Regions from separate parts of the Pseudomonas sp. IzPS59 genome, predicted to be linked through region 1. Evidence: predicted binding sites of a transcription regulator. Region 1 holds the regulator's gene; the other holds the start of a gene.
What was found. Region 1 encodes FliA, which starts transcription of late flagellar genes. Its sites were predicted from a motif close to CTAAAGTTTNNNNNNNNNNNGCCGNTAA; they were not measured.
Positions count from the first base shown of each region.

Region 2: the regulator FliA is predicted to act here: its motif matches at 4,573-4,600, upstream of IF189_RS00660 (methyl-accepting chemotaxis protein).

Region 1 covers NZ_CP062251.1:1,782,122-1,790,101, reverse strand. Annotated here, with positions in the region: gene IF189_RS08100 (flagellar motor protein) at 1-726, opposite strand, end outside; gene IF189_RS08095 (protein-glutamate methylesterase/protein-glutamine glutaminase) at 726-1,862, opposite strand; gene IF189_RS08090 (chemotaxis protein CheA) at 1,912-4,197, opposite strand; gene IF189_RS08085 (protein phosphatase CheZ) at 4,235-5,023, opposite strand; gene IF189_RS08080 (chemotaxis response regulator CheY) at 5,041-5,412, opposite strand; gene fliA (RNA polymerase sigma factor FliA) at 5,580-6,320, opposite strand; gene fleN (flagellar synthesis regulator FleN) at 6,317-7,147, opposite strand; gene flhF (flagellar biosynthesis protein FlhF) at 7,261-7,980, opposite strand, start outside.
Region 2 covers NZ_CP062251.1:131,516-139,495, forward strand. Annotated here, with positions in the region: gene IF189_RS00640 (PepSY-associated TM helix domain-containing protein) at 1-229, opposite strand, end outside; gene IF189_RS00645 (TonB-dependent siderophore receptor) at 306-2,807, opposite strand; gene IF189_RS00650 (FecR domain-containing protein) at 2,894-3,904, opposite strand; gene IF189_RS00655 (sigma-70 family RNA polymerase sigma factor) at 3,904-4,404, opposite strand; gene IF189_RS00660 (methyl-accepting chemotaxis protein) at 4,716-6,596, shown strand; gene IF189_RS00665 (SRPBCC family protein) at 6,656-7,123, opposite strand; gene IF189_RS00670 (non-ribosomal peptide synthetase) at 7,147-7,980, opposite strand, start outside.

The DNA.
Region 1 (7,980 bases):
CTGAAGCTTCAACTCGATGGAGCGTGGGTTTTCACCTTCAGCGATCGACAAAATACCTTCCAACAACATTTCGCGATAACGCGACTGCCGCAACGCAATTGACTTGAGCTTGGCAGCGACCGGCAGCAACACCAGGTTGGCACTGGCCACACCGTAGATGGTGGCGACGAATGCCACGGCAATGCCGTTGCCCAGTTGCGACGGATCGGCCAGGTTGCCCATCACGTGGATCAGGCCCATTACCGCACCGATGATACCGATGGTCGGCGCATAGCCGCCCATACTTTCAAAGACCTTGGCGGCCTCGATGTCGCGGGCTTCCTGGGTGTAGAAATCCACTTCGAGAATGCTGCGGATCGCTTCCGGTTCGGCGCCGTCGACCAGCAGTTGCAGGCCTTTGCGCGAGTAGGCGTCGGGTTCGGCATCCGCCACGCCTTCCAGGCCCAGCAGGCCTTCCTTGCGTGCAGTGAGGCTCCAGTTGACGACACGGTCGATGCCGCCAGCCAGATCCACACGGGGCGGGAAAAAGATCCAGGCGAGGATCTGCATGGCACGCTTGAACGCGCTCATCGGCGATTGCAGCAAGGCGGCACCGATGGTCCCGCCGAGCACGATCAGCGCCGCCGGGCCGTTGGCCAGTGCGCCGAGGTGACCGCCTTCAAGGAAGTTGCCGCCGATGATGGCGACAAACGCCATGATGATCCCGATAAGGCTTAGAACATCCATCAGATACACGCCTCGACGATGTGCTTGCCGATATCGTCCAGACCGTACACCGCATCCGCGAGGTCAGCTTTGACGATCGCCATCGGCATGCCGTAGATCACGCAGCTGGCTTCGTCCTGGGCCCAGACGGTGCTGCCGCCCTGCTTGAGCAGACGCGCGCCTTCGCGACCGTCGGCGCCCATGCCGGTCAGCACGACCGCCAGAACTTTGTCGCTGTAGGATTTCGCCGCGGAACCGAAGGTGATGTCCACGCAAGGCTTGTAGTTCAGACGCTCGTCGCCCGGCAGGATTTTCACCGCGCCACGGCCGTCGATCATCATCTGCTTGCCACCCGGTGCCAGCAGCGCCAGGCCCGGACGCAGGATGTCGCCATCCTCGGCTTCCTTGACGCTGATGCGGCACAGCTTGTCCAGACGCTCGGCGAAGGCCTTGGTGAACGCGGCCGGCATGTGCTGGATCAGCACGATCGGTGCCGGGAAGTTGGCCGGCAACTGGGTCAGAACCCGTTGCAGCGCAACCGGGCCACCGGTCGAGGTGCCGATCGCCACCAGCTTGTAGGCCTTGCGTTTCGGCGCCGGCGACGAAGCGCTGGCTGCCGGAGCGCGAGCCGGTGCAGGCGCAGGTGCCGGACGAGCCGGTGCACTGTGGCTGCCAAAGCTCGACGGCGCCGCAGCCGGAGTCGGCGCAGGTGCCGGTGCAGCGGCTGGCGCCGGCGCACTGTAGGCACTGAAACGACGGTTACTGCGCGAGATGCTGTGCACCTTCTCGCACAGCAGTTGCTTGACCTTCTCCGGATTGCGGGAGATGTCTTCGAAATTCTTCGGCAGGAAATCCACCGCGCCGGCATCCAGCGCATCCAGGGTCACCCGGGCGCCTTCATGGGTCAGCGAGGAGAACATCAACACCGGGGTCGGGCAGCGCTGCATGATGTGCCGCACCGCCGTGATGCCATCCATCATCGGCATCTCGTAGTCCATGGTGATCACGTCCGGCTTGAGGGCCAGGGCCTGATCGATCGCCTCTTTACCGTTGGTTGCCGTACCGACAACCTGGATGCTCGGATCCGCTGAAAGAATTTCCGAGACGCGGCGGCGGAAAAAACCCGAATCGTCCACCACCAGGACTTTGACTGCCATAAACACTCCATTAGGTGCAGCGGGACGTTGTCGCCCCGCTGCCCCGGATTCAAATACGCCGTGCGGCGTAACGCTTGAGCATGCTTGGAACATCGAGAATCAGCGCAATGCGGCCGTCACCGGTAATGGTGGCGCCGGACATGCCCGGGGTTCCCTGCAGCATTTTGCCCAACGGCTTGATGACCACTTCTTCCTGGCCGACCAGTTGATCGACGACGAAGCCGATCCGCTGAGTGCCCACCGAAAGGATCACCACATGGCCTTCGCGCTGCTCTTCGTGAGCGGCGGAGCTGACCAGCCAGCGCTTGAGGTAGAACAATGGCAGCGCCTTGTCCCGCACGATCACCACTTCCTGGCCGTCCACCACGTTGGTGGTCGACAGGTCGAGGTGGAAGATTTCGTTGACGTTCACCAGCGGGAACGCGAACGCCTGGTTGCCGAGCATCACCATCAGGGTCGGCATGATCGCCAGCGTCAGCGGCACCTTGATGACGATCTTCGAGCCGGCGCCCTTGGTCGAGTAGATGTTGATCGAACCGTTGAGCTGGGAAATCTTGGTCTTCACCACGTCCATGCCGACACCACGGCCGGACACGTCGGAGATCTCGGTCTTGGTCGAGAAACCCGGAGCGAAAATCAGGTTGTAGCACTCGGTGTCGCTCAGGCGATCGGCGGCATCCTTGTCCATCACGCCGCGTTTCACGGCGATGGCGCGCAGGACATTCGGGTCCATGCCTTTGCCGTCGTCGGAGATCGACAGCAGGATGTGGTCGCCTTCCTGTTCAGCGGCCAGGATCACCTTGCCGCCACGGGCCTTGCCCGAGGCTTCGCGTTCTTCCGGCGACTCGATGCCGTGGTCGACCGCGTTGCGCACCAAGTGGACCAGCGGGTCGGCCAGTGCCTCGACGAGGTTCTTGTCGAGGTCGGTCTCTTCGCCCACCAGTTCCAGGTTGATTTCTTTCTTGAGCTGACGCGCGAGGTCGCGAACCAGACGCGGGAAGCGGCCGAAGACTTTCTTGATCGGCTGCATCCGGGTCTTCATGACTGCGGTCTGCAAGTCGGCGGTGACCACGTCGAGGTTCGACACGGCCTTCTGCATCGACTCGTCGCCGCTGTTCAGGCCCAGGCGCACCAGACGGTTACGCACCAGCACCAGCTCGCCGACCATGTTCATGATTTCGTCGAGACGTGCGGTGTCCACACGCACGGTGGTCTCGGCTTCGCTCGCCGGTTTTTCCGGTGGCGGAGTCGCCGGAGCACGGGCCGGAGCCGGTGCGGCAGCGGCAGCCGGTTTGGCCGGTTCGGCTTTAGGCTCAGGCGCTTTTGCAGCAGGTTTTGCCGCAGCGGCCGGGGCCTTGGCGGCAGGCGCTGCAACAGCCGAAGCATTGCCGGCCGTCACGACGGCACCGGTGGCGACGTCAGTGAACTTGCCTTTGCCATGCAGATCGTCGAGCAGCGATTCGAACTCGTGGTCGGTGATCAGATCGCTACCGGCTGCAGCCGCTGCCGGAGCAGCATTTGCATTCGAAGGGACGGACGCAATCGCCGACTCCAGCGCATCGACAGCAAAGTTACCCTTGCCGTGCAACTGATCGAGCAAGGCTTCGAATTCGTCGTCGGTGATGTCCGAGCTATCGCCCGCCGCCGGAGCCGCAGGCGCCGCGGCCGCCGGTGCCACGGCGTCGGCCGCGAACTGGCCCTTGCCGTGCAACTGGTCGAGCAGCGACTCGAACTCGGCGTCGGTGATTTCATCGCTGGCCGCTTCATCGGAAGCAGGCGCAGCGGCAGCCGCCGGGGCTTCGGCTTCGGCCTTGACGGCGTTCAGCGAGTCCAGCAGCTGTTCAAATTCGTTATCGGTGATGTCGCCGGAGTCGCCGGTTTCGTTTTCAACGACCAGCTCTTCGATCATCTCGGCCACAGGCGAAGCCGGAGCTTCGTCCGCCGATTGCGGTTCGGCCAGGCGCGCCAGGGCGGCCAGCAGTTCCGGGGTTGCAGCGGTAATCGGGCTGCGATCGCGGACTTCGCTGAACATGCTGTTCACCGCGTCCAGCGCTTCGAGCACCACGTCCATCAGTTCTGCATCTACGCGACGCTCACCCTTGCGCAGGATGTCGAACACGTTTTCGGCGATGTGACAGCACTCCACCAGCTCGTTGAGCTGAAGGAAGCCGGCGCCCCCTTTTACAGTGTGGAAACCGCGAAAAATTGCGTTGAGCAGATCTGCGTCATCCGGGCGGCTTTCCAGCTCGACCAGTTGTTCGGACAGTTGCTCAAGAATCTCGCCGGCCTCAACCAGGAAATCCTGAAGGATCTCTTCATCGGCGCCGAAGCTCATTAATGGGGTGCTCCTACAGGTCTAAAAACCCAGAAAACTAAAATCCAAGGCTGGATAGCAAATCGTCCACATCGTCCTGACCGGACACAACGTCTTCTCGTTTATCGGCATGAATCTGCGGACCTTCACCCTGCGAGAGATGTTTTTGTGGATCTTTTTCAGCGAGCATCGCCGCACGGTCATGTTCGATGCCCGCAAAGCGGTCAACCTGACTGGCCATAAGGACGAGTTTGAGCAGATTGCTTTCGACTTCGGTGACCAGTTGGGTCACGCGCTTGATCACTTGACCGGTGAGGTCCTGGTAATCCTGGGCCAGCAGGATGTCGTTGAGGTTGCTCGACACCGCGCGGTTGTCCGCGCTGCTGCGTGCCAGAAAACCGTCGACCCGACGCGCCAGTTCGCGGAACTCTTCAGCCCCGACTTCGCGGCGCATGAAACGTCCCCAGTCGGCACTCAACGCCTGGGCTTCATCAGCCAGACCATTGACCACCGGCGTGGCGCTTTCCACCAGATCCATGGTGCGGTTGGCCGCAGCTTCGGTCAGCTTGACCACATAGCCCAGGCGCTCGGTCGCATCAGTGATCTGCGACACTTCCTCGGCCTGCGGCATGTGCGGGTCGATCTGGAAGTTGACGATTGCACTGTGCAGTTCGCGCGTGAGCTTGCCGACTTCCTGGTACAGGCCACGGTCACGGGTCTGATTGAGCTCATGGATCAGTTGCACAGCGTCGCCGAACCTGCCTTTTTCAAGGCTTTCGACCAGTTCGACCGCGTGTTTTTTCAGCGTCGACTCGAAGTCGCCCTGTGAAGATTCTTTATGCTCCATAGCTCCCCCGCGCGTCATCAGCCGATGCGTTCGAAAATCTTCTCGATTTTTTCTTTCAGCGCCTGAGCCGTGAAAGGTTTGACCACGTAGCCGTTAACGCCGGCCTGGGCCGCTTCGATGATCTGCTCGCGCTTGGCTTCAGCGGTCACCATCAGCACCGGCAGGTGCTTGAGTTTTTCATCGGCGCGCACGTGACGCAGCAGGTCGATACCGGTCATGCCGGGCATGTTCCAGTCGGTCACCAGAAAGTCGATGCTGCCGCTGTTGAGCACCGGAATGGCGGTGGTGCCATCGTCGGCTTCAACGGTGTTGGTGAACCCGAGGTCACGCAACAGGTTCTTGATGATCCGCCGCATCGTTGAGAAGTCATCAACGATGAGGATTTTCATGTCTTTGTTCAATTCGACCTCCAAGCAGTCTTAAACGCGTCCAGCACCTGAACGCGCCATTTCAATCAATCCGGCAAAGCACTCGATGACTGTCTGGAGCACAACAGAGCAAGACCGGTGCCGTTCACCACCGCACCAGCCTCGTTCGCAGTGTCCCCACACTGCCTTCAGCGCGCTCGCCACTCCCCCAAACGCCCCCGCAAGCGGGCCGCGCACTGGCTGTGTAACTGGCTGACCCGCGATTCACTGACACCAAGGACTTCACCGATTTCCTTGAGGTTCAGCTCTTCGTCGTAGTACAGCGCCAACACCAGTCGCTCACGCTCCGGCAAATTGGCAATCGCGTCCGCCAGCGCCGCCTGGAAGCGTTCATCTTCCAGATCGCGTGACGGCTCAAGATGAGCACTGGCGCCATCCTCGTGCAGCCCTTCGTGTTCGCCGTCCTGCAACAGGTCGTCGAAACTGAACAGTCGGCTGCCCAGGGTGTCGTTCAAAATCCCGTAGTAATCGTCGAGACTCAACTGGAGTTCGGCCGCAACCTCGTGATCTTTAGCGTCACGGCCGGTTTTAGCTTCAATCGAGCGAATCGCGTCGCTGACCATACGGGTATTGCGGTGAACCGAGCGCGGTGCCCAGTCCCCCTTGCGTACTTCATCGAGCATCGCGCCGCGGATCCGGATGCCCGCGTACGTTTCGAAACTGGCACCCTTGCTGGCGTCGTATTTGGTCGAGACTTCGAGCAGGCCGATCATCCCGGCCTGAATCAGGTCTTCGACCTGCACACTGGCCGGCAACCGCGCCAGCAAGTGGTAGGCGATGCGTTTGACCAGTGGCGCGTAACGCTCGATCAGCTCGTACTGCGCGTCACGCGCCGACTTTTTGTAAAGGTTCATACCGCTGGCGGTCATAGCACAGGTCCTGCCGTTTGCTGCACGAGGCGCTCGACGAAAAATTCGAGATGGCCGCGCGGGTTGGCGGGCAGCGGCCAGGTGTCGACCTTTTGCGCGATCGCCTTGAATGCCAGTGCGCACTTGGAACGCGGGAAGGCTTCATAGACCGCACGCTGCTTCTGCACCGCCTTGCGCACGCTTTCGTCGTAAGGCACCGCACCGACGTATTGTAAGGCGACGTCGAGGAAGCGATCCGTGACCTTGGTCAACTTCGCGAACAGGTTGCGACCTTCCTGCGGGCTCTGGGCCATGTTGGCCAGGACGCGGAAGCGGTTCATGCCGTAATCGCGGTTGAGCAGCTTGATCAGTGCGTAGGCGTCGGTGATCGAGGTCGGCTCGTCGCAGACCACCAGCAACACTTCTTGCGCCGCGCGAACGAAACTGACTACCGAGTCACCAATACCCGCAGCGGTGTCGATCACCAGCACGTCGAGGTTGTCGCCGATGTCACTGAATGCCTGAATCAGACCGGCATGCTGGGCCGGGCTCAGGTGAACCATGCTTTGCGTGCCGGAAGCGGCCGGCACGATGCGGATCCCGCCGGGACCTTGCAACAGCACGTCGCGCAGCTCGCAGCGGCCCTCGATCACATCGGCCAAAGTACGTTTGGGCGTCAGGCCCAGCAGAACGTCGACGTTCGCCAGACCCAGGTCGGCATCCAGCAGCATGACCCGACGGCCAAGCTCTGCCAGCGCCAGGGACAAGTTCACTGACACGTTAGTCTTGCCGACGCCACCTTTGCCGCCGGTCACCGCGATCACCTGTACGGGATGCATGCTGCCCATGTTATTTCTTTACCTTGTCTTGCATAGACGGAGGCCACATTACTGGCTGCGCGTTCACAACCGGAACAATGCGTGGCAGACCATCGATGTAGGTACAAAAACTGTTCATTACCTCAGCCAACCTGCTTGGTCGGGCTGTGGTAGATATCAGCGAACATGTCAGCCATGGCTTCTTCGCTGGGTTCTTCCTGCATTTGCACGCTGACGGCGCGGCTGACCAATTGATGACGGCGCGGCAGATGCAGATCATCCGGAATCCGTGGGCCATCGGTCAGGTAGGCGACCGGCAGTTCATGACTGATCGCCAGGCTCAGCACTTCGCCAAGGCTGGCCGTCTCATCCAGTTTAGTCAGGATGCACCCGGCGAGCCCGCAACGCTTGTAACTGTGATAAGCGGCGGTTAGAACCTGTTTCTGGCTGGTGGTTGCCAGTACCAGATAATTTTTCGACCGAATGCCACGACCGGCCAGGCTTTCCAGTTGCATGCGCAGTGCCGGATCGCTGGCCTGCAGGCCGGCGGTGTCGATCAGCACCACGCGTTTGCGCAGCAGAGGATCCAGCGCCTGCACCAGGGACTGGCCCGGGTCGACGTGGGTCACCGACACATTGAGGATCCGGCCCAGGGTTTTCAACTGTTCCTGAGCGCCGATGCGGAAACTGTCCATGCTCACCAGCGCAATGTTCTGCGCGCCGTACTTGAGTACGTAGCGGGCAGCCAGTTTGGCGAGGGTGGTGGTCTTGCCCATGCCGGCCGGGCCGACCATGGCAATCACACCGCCCTCTTCCAGCGGCTCGACTTCCGGTGTGGCGATCATCCGCGCCAGGTGCGCCAG
Region 2 (7,980 bases), 1.7 Mb from region 1:
ACTCCATGTACCAGACCTGCAGCCTCGGATGTGCAGATTGCACCGCATCGACCAGCTCACCTGGCGGTAAACGCTGCCCCTCGGCCGACGCCGCGTAAAACCCAGGGTTCAGCCACTCATCCAGCTCATGGTTGAACGCCAGAATGCTCCCGGTGATTCCCGCCAGCAGCAGAAACACAGCCGTGGCCAACCCGATATACCGGTGCAGTAAAACCAGAAACGAACGCATGAAAATTTCCCCACGAATACGACAAAGCCAGTCCCTGAATCTCAGGAACTGGCTTTTTTATGCACAAGACAAAGGATTAGAACTGGTAGCTGACCGTGGCAGCGACGTTGCGCTCTTCGCCCATGTAGCAGAAGTTCAGACTGGCGCAGGAAGCCACGTAGGATTCATTGGTCAGGTTATTGGCATTCAGGCGTACATCGATGCCCTTCAAGCCAACCTTGCCCAGGTCATAACCGATCGACGCGTCGAACAATGTGTAGGACGGCACCTTCATGGTGTTCTCAGCATCCGCCCAGCTATAACCGACGTAACGCACGCCGCCGCCCACTCGTACGCCATCAAGCGCCGCACTGTCGAACTTGTAGTCCGCCCATAGCGAAGCCATGTGTCGCGGTGCCTGGGTTGGCGAGTTGCCTTTGTTCTCGATCACGTTGGTCGGGGTGCTCAGGGTGCTGACCATCGACTTCGAGTACTCGATGTCAGTGAAGGTGTAGCTCCCGAGCACTTTCAGGTTGTCGGTGAGCTGCATATGCGCTTCCAGTTCCAGACCCTGGGAGCGAACAGCGCCTACAGCGCGATAGAAATTTTCCTGCGGCAGCTTGGTTGCCAGGTTTTCCTGATCGATGCGAAACAGCGAGGCCGTGAACAGATTGTCGGTGCCAGGTGGCTGATACTTCAGACCCGCTTCCCACTGCGTGCCATCCGTTGGGGCCAGCGGATTACCGGCGCTGTCGGCATAGGAGTTCGGGTTGAATGACTCCGAGTAGCTGATGTACGGCGCCAGGCCGTTATCGAACAGATAGAGTGCCCCGACACGGCCAGTCAGTTTGGTGCGCTTGTCGCTGACCTCGGTGCCGACCGGGCGGCCCGCCTCGGCAATCCGGTTCTCCTCGGACGTCTCTACCCAGTCCTGACGCAGACCCAGCGAGAAGCGCCATTTGTCCATTTCAATCAGGTCTTGCAGGTAAACCCCGGTCTGCTCCAGACGACGCAGATAACTGGTCTCGCCGTACATATCGATGGCGGCGTTGCCGTACACCGGATTGAACGCATTGATTGGTGCCAGGCCACCGCTGGTCCAGTCGACCACGGTTTTGCGCCGCTGATAGTCCGCCCCCATCAGCACCGTGTGCTTGGTCGCACCGGTGAAGAATTCGGCCTGGAGCATGTTGTCGACGATGAACGCGTGCAGGCGTTCGTCACCGCCGGTGTAGTAGCGATTCAGCTCATTGCTGGTCGGCGACGTCCAGCCATAGGCGTACACCTGATCCATGTTCACTTTGGAGTCGAGGTAACGGAAATTCTGCCGCGCGGTGAAGACGTCGTTGAAGCGATGTTCGAACTGATAGCCGAACGACTGCTGATCGCGGGAGTAACCATCGACCCCCGGTTCGCCTTCGAAGAAATGCGACGAGATGCGATTGCCGTTGCGCTGATGAATCGTGCCGTCGGCCGGCACGCCACCGTGATAGCCGCCATCCGGGTCATGCTGCAGATACGCCTGCAGGGTCAGCGAAGTGTCTTCGTTGAAATCGATGCTGACCGTCGGCGCGAGAGCGAAGCGCTTTTCCTTGTTGTGGTCGAATTGCGTGTCGGACTGATCCGTCAAACCGATCAGACGATAGGCGATGCGCTTGTCGTCATCGACCGGGCCGCTGAAGTCAAAACCGACACCGCGTTGGCCCTGAGTGCCAACCGTGGCTTGAACCTGGTGATAGGCCTCGTACAACGGTTTCTTGCTGGTCAACGCCACCAGCCCGCCCGGCGAGCTACGACCATAGAGCACAGACGACGGGCCCTTCAGGATATCGACGCGCTCGAGGAAATACGGATCGACCTGCATGGTGCTGTAGGTGCCGCTGTCGCCCATCGACTTGAGGCCGTCGAGGTAGATGTTATCCACCGAGCCATCGTTGAAACCGCGCATCGCCACGTAGTCGTAACGGTGCGTGGCGCCATAGGGGTTGGTCAGCACGCCAGGGGTGTAGCGCATGGCCTGGGACACGGTTTGCGAGCCCTGATCATCCATTTGTTCGCGGGTGACCACCGACACGCTTTGCGACGTTTCCAGCAGCGCGGTACTGGTTTTGGTGGCGATCTGACTGTGCGTCGCGTTGTAGCCGTCCATGCTGCCCAGTGCGTTGCCGAGGGCGAAGCCTTTGATATCGGTGGTTGGCAGGGCCAGTGCTTCGGTTTCCGCAATTGAGCGCAGGACGTAGCTGCTGCCGTCCTGGCTGACCGCCTCCAGACCTGAGCCGCCCAGCAGATGACTCAACGCCTGATCGGTCGAATACTCGCCCTGCACGCCGGGTGATTGTCGGCCCTGAGTTTGCTGCGGGGTCATCGACAAGGTAATGCCGGCCTGGCGCGCAAACTGATTCAGCGCCTCGCCCATTGGCCCGGCGGCGATGTTGTAGCGGTGGCTGCCGACCTCACTGGCGCTCGCCGCGACGCTCAGGTTCGGCAGCAGGCCGACGCCCAGTGCGGTGGAGAACAACGCGGCCCGAATCGCTTGGCGCAGAAGGCCCGTTTCGGCAGTGAAATTCAGAGGGTTCTTACAGGTAACGCGCGCAGTCATTGTAGGTTTCCGTGGCAAGTCGCGAAGGCTGAATTGAAGTGCTTACTGACTAAGCCGGCTGTGCCGCGAAAACCCGCCAAAAAAATTCAGACCGCTCGTTCCAGCGTTACCCACCAGCGGGTGCGATAGCGCAATTGCACCGGCAGCGTCTGCGGCAAAATCGCCAGCAACTTGTCGGTGTCATCGAGACGGAACACGCCGGACAAGCGCAGATCCGCCACTTGCGGAGCGCAATTCAGGAAGCCCTGACGATAGCGGCCAACCTCATTGAGGAAATCGCCCAGGCGCATATTGCGCGTCACGATAAGTCCGTCGATCCAGGCGCCGGCATCCATGTCCAGCGGTGGAGCGGGACGCACTTGATGGTGGTCGATCAAATAACTCTGACCGGCAAGCACCTCGGTGGAAGCGCCAGCACTCGTCCGCGGCGAAAGAATTGCGACCCGGCCACTGGTGACGCTCAGGCGCGTGCAAGCACCTTCCTGACGCAGGATGAAGCGCGCGTCGAACGGCTCATAGGTGCCATGACGACTTTGCACTCGCAGCGGTCGATCGACCACCGAACCTCCGCCGGCGCCGCAGGTTACGATGATCTCGCCCCGAGTCAGTTTGATCAGCCGCTGTTGCGCCGTGTAATCGAGGTCCACGGCGCTGGCCGTGTTCAGTTCGATCCGCGTACCGTCGCGCAACTGGAATCCGCGGCGCTCGCCGGTGGCGGTAGCGTAATCGGCGCTCCACTGCTGCCAGGCTGACGTGTCTTTGGCCAGCCACGCGGCGGAGCCCATCAACAACGCGCCGGACAACAGCTTCAACGCCTGACGGCGACCCAGGCTCTGCGCACTGTTTTCCAGTGTGTTGAATGCTACTTGCGCACCCGGAACGGCGCGCAGATTTCGGGTCAGCTCACTTTGCAACGACTGCACCCGTTGCCAGGCCACTTCGTGATCATGGTGCTCGGCGCGCCATTGTTCACATTGGTGGTTCAGGCGCGGATTGCCGTGGTTATTGCGCAGACGCAGCAGCCAGTGGATCGCCTGTTTGACCACTTTCTGCTGTGGCTCGGCGCTGCGGACGACTGACAAGTTATCCACCGGCATCAGCTTTCGTACCGCAACACGTAGCAGTGATACAGCGCATCGGCGACGTAGCGTTCCACCGAGCGCAAGGACAGGCCCATCTGCTCGGCGATCTGCTTGTGGGTCAAACCTTCGCACTGCGCCAGCAGAAATGCCTGACGCACTTTGGGCTTCAGCCCCTCGAGCATGCGGGCAATGCTTTCCAGCAGTTCGATCACCAGCGCGCGGGCTTCAGCGCTGGGTGTCTCGGCTTCGGGCAAGTGAGCGATGGTTTCCAGGTACGCGCGCTCGATTTCCTCGCGTCGCCAATGGTCGATCACCAGCCCGCGAGCGATGGTGCGCAGAAACGCGCGGGGCGCCTTGAGTTCGAGACGTTCGGTGCGTTGCAGCAGGCGCACGAAAGTGTCCTGGGCCAGATCCGCCGCATCGGCCGCATTGCCCAGTCGCGCGCGCAACCAGCCGTTGAGCCAGCCGTGATGACTACTGTAAAGCGCCTGTACTGCAAACTCAGGTGAGGACATGAACGCGACAGCCCGAACGTCACAAATGATAATTAGTCGCATTGTCATCAAGGGTTACAGAATTTGCAACCGACGCTGCAAAACAGTCATCAAAAAATGACAGGCGAACGCTCTGGCACGCCGTTCGGCGGGAAGCTGGCAGAAATGCCGTCCATTTCCTACAAAACGCTAAGTTTTCTCCGAGTCGTGCCGACAGACTGGTGAGACATGCGTGCACCAAAGTAGAGCAGCCATTAGAACGCTGCCTGCGCTGTACATGGAATGTTGCATCCGGAACGCATCCCCACTTTTGGCATAAGAAGTCCCATGAAATGAATCTCAAGTTCAGCCATAAAATCCTGTTGGCCGCCTCGGGCGTCGTGGTCCTGGCGTTCGCGCTGTTCACTTTGTACAACGACTATCTGCAGCGAAACACCATTCGCCAGAACCTGCAGTCCTCCGTCCAGCAGGCCGGCGACCTGACCGCCAGCAGTGTGCAGAACTGGATGAGCGGGCGGATTCTGGTGCTGGAAAACCTCGCGCAGAACGTTGCCCATCAAGGCAAGAACGCCGACTTCCCGGGGCTGGTCGATCAACCGGCCTTCACCTCGAACTTCCAGTTCACCTACGTCGGCCAGGCCAACGGTGTGTTCACCCAGCGCCCTGACGCGAAGATGCCGGACGGCTACGACCCGCGTCAGCGTCCCTGGTACAAGCAGGCCGTGGCCGCTGACCAGACCATGCTGACCCCGCCATACATGGCCGCCGTTGGCGGTCTGGTGGTGACCATCGCCATGCCGGTGAAAAAGAACGGCGAGCTGCTCGGCGTAGTGGGCGGTGACCTGAGCCTGGAAACCCTGGTGAAGATCATCAACTCGGTGGACTTCGGTGGCCTGGGCCACGCGTTCCTGGTCAGCGGTGACGGTCAGGTGATCGTCAGCCCGGATAAAGATCAGGTGATGAAGAACCTCAAGGACATCTACCCGAACGCCGATGTGCGCATCCAGAAGGGCAACCAGAATGTGGTGCTCAACGGCCAGGAGCGCATCCTGTCGTTCACCCCGGTCACGGGTCTGCCGAATGCCGAGTGGTACATCGGTCTGTCGATCGATCGCGACAAGGCCTACGCAGCACTCAGCCAGTTCCGTACTTCGGCACTGATCGCGATGTTCGTCGCAGTGGGTGCGATTGCAGTCTTCCTGAGTCTGCTGATCACCGTGCTGATGCGTCCGCTGATCACCATGGGCCGCGCGATGCAGGACATTGCCCAGGGTGAAGGTGACCTGACCCGTCGTCTGGTAGTGGAAAGTAAGGATGAGTTTGGCGAGCTGGGCAGTTCATTCAACCAGTTCGTGGAGCGGATTCACGCGTCCATTTCCGAAGTGTCTTCCGCGACTCGTCATGTACACGACCTGTCGCAACGGGTGATGGCATCGTCCAACGCCTCGATCATCGGTTCCGACGAGCAAAGCGCCCGCACCAACAGCGTGGCTGCCGCGATCAATCAACTGGGTGCCGCCACCCAGGAAATCGCCCGTAACGCCGCCGATGCTTCGCAACACGCCAGCGGCGCGAGCGAGCAGGCCGATGACGGCCGTCAGGTGGTCGAGCAGACGATTCAGGCGATGACCGAGCTGTCGCAGAAGATCAGCCTGTCGTGCACCCAGATCGAAACCCTGAATGCGAGCACCGACAACATCGGCCACATTCTCGATGTGATCAAAGGCATCTCCCAGCAGACCAACCTGCTGGCGCTCAACGCGGCCATCGAAGCGGCCCGTGCCGGTGAAGCAGGACGTGGTTTTGCGGTGGTGGCGGACGAGGTGCGCAACCTCGCTCACCGTACCCAAGAGTCGGCGGAAGAAATCCACAAGATGATCACCTCGCTGCAGGTCGGCTCCCGTGAAGCGGTGACCACCATGAACGCCAGTCAGGCGTCCAGCGAAGAGAGCGTGGAAGTGGCGAACCAGGCCGGTCTGCGTCTGGTCAGCGTGACCCAGCGCATCGGCGAAATCGACGGCATGAACCAATCGGTGGCAGCGGCGACCGAAGAGCAGACCGCCGTGGTGGAAACCCTCAATGTCGACGTCAACCAGATCAACCTGCTGAACCAGCAGAGCGTGGCCAACCTCAATGAAACGTTGAAGGATTGCGATGCGTTGTCGCAGCAGGCCAACCGTTTGAAACAACTGGTCGACAGCTTCAAGATCTGATTGCCTGCGGTCAAAAAGCAGCCCGCTGCGGAGTGATCCGCAGCGGGCTTTTTCATGCCTTACACAAACAGCTTCAGCACATTGCCCATCGCATCATCGGCAAACCCCTGGACGAAATCCTTGAACCCCGGCAGCGCTTCCGGCCCACCGCTGGCCGGCTCGGCGATGATCGTCCAGGTCGCCCGCGATTTGCCCGCGCCCAGCGATTCCACATTCATCGCCGCCCACAAATTGGCCACGCCCAAGGTGTTGTAGATCGTGGTCCAGGTCATGCTCAGCGCCTGCTCATCCCGGGAGTTGAGTTGCTCGACCACCACGTTGCCATCCTTGAAGAATTTCTTGCGCAGCGAAGACACGCCTTCGCCGGTCATCTCGATGTGCGACAGGGCCGGAATGAAACGATCAAAGCCGTCGAATTTTCCGACCACCGCCCACGCTTGTCTGGCGTCCACCGGCACTTCCACCGAAGACACGACGTGGCAGCCGTGAGGGTTTTTGATCAGGGTGTCGGGTTGCAGATTGCTCATGGTGTTGCTCCTTGGTGGTTGAGTCAGATGAAGTTGATTTCTTTCAGGTAGTCGCAGCCGCGACGCAGCAGCGCCGGGGATTTTTCCGGGTAGTGCGCGCCCATCTGTTGCACGCCGGCCTGGGCGTTGGCGTGGCCGATCAGGGAGATGTCGCCGATGTCTTCCTCGAAGCCGTTGAGGTAGAAACCGAGTACGCCGAACAGCGCGTTGTCGGCATCGACCCGGCCCAGTTGCTGTTGCCAGTCGGCGACGCTGACCAGCGCAAACTCGCTGCCGGTTTCGCGGAACGACGCGACGTAGGCATCCCAGCTCAGGGGCTCCGGGTTATGCAGGTTGAACACCGCTCGTTCGGGCGAGTAACGGCTGGCGTGGAAGGCGATGAAGCGGGCGAGAAAGTCCACCGGCATCAGGTCGAAGTTCAGCGCGAAGGCCGGCACCTGGCCGAGCTGGATCGAGCCCTTGAGCATCAGCATCAAACGGTTCTTGTGCGGTTGGCAGACGCCGCTGAGGCTGTTGAAACTGATGTTGCCGGGCCGATACAGATTGACCCGTACCCCACGCTCCCGCGCCCGTTCGAGGATTCGTTCGCCGACCCATTTCGACAGGTTGTAGCCGTTGCGGATGTAGATCGGCGGCGTCGGTGCAGCGGGCAATTCCAGCACCCGGCCCGCGTCGTCGACAGTGCTGGAGGCCGACAGCGTCGAGATGAAATTGAACACCTTCTTGCTGCGGCCTTCGCACAACCTGAGCAGTTCGAAAACCGGCTCGACGTTGTCCGCCGCCAGCGACTCGTAATCGAGGACGTGATTGACGTTCGCCGCGTTGTGCACCAGCGCGCCGAACTCGCGATCCAGTCG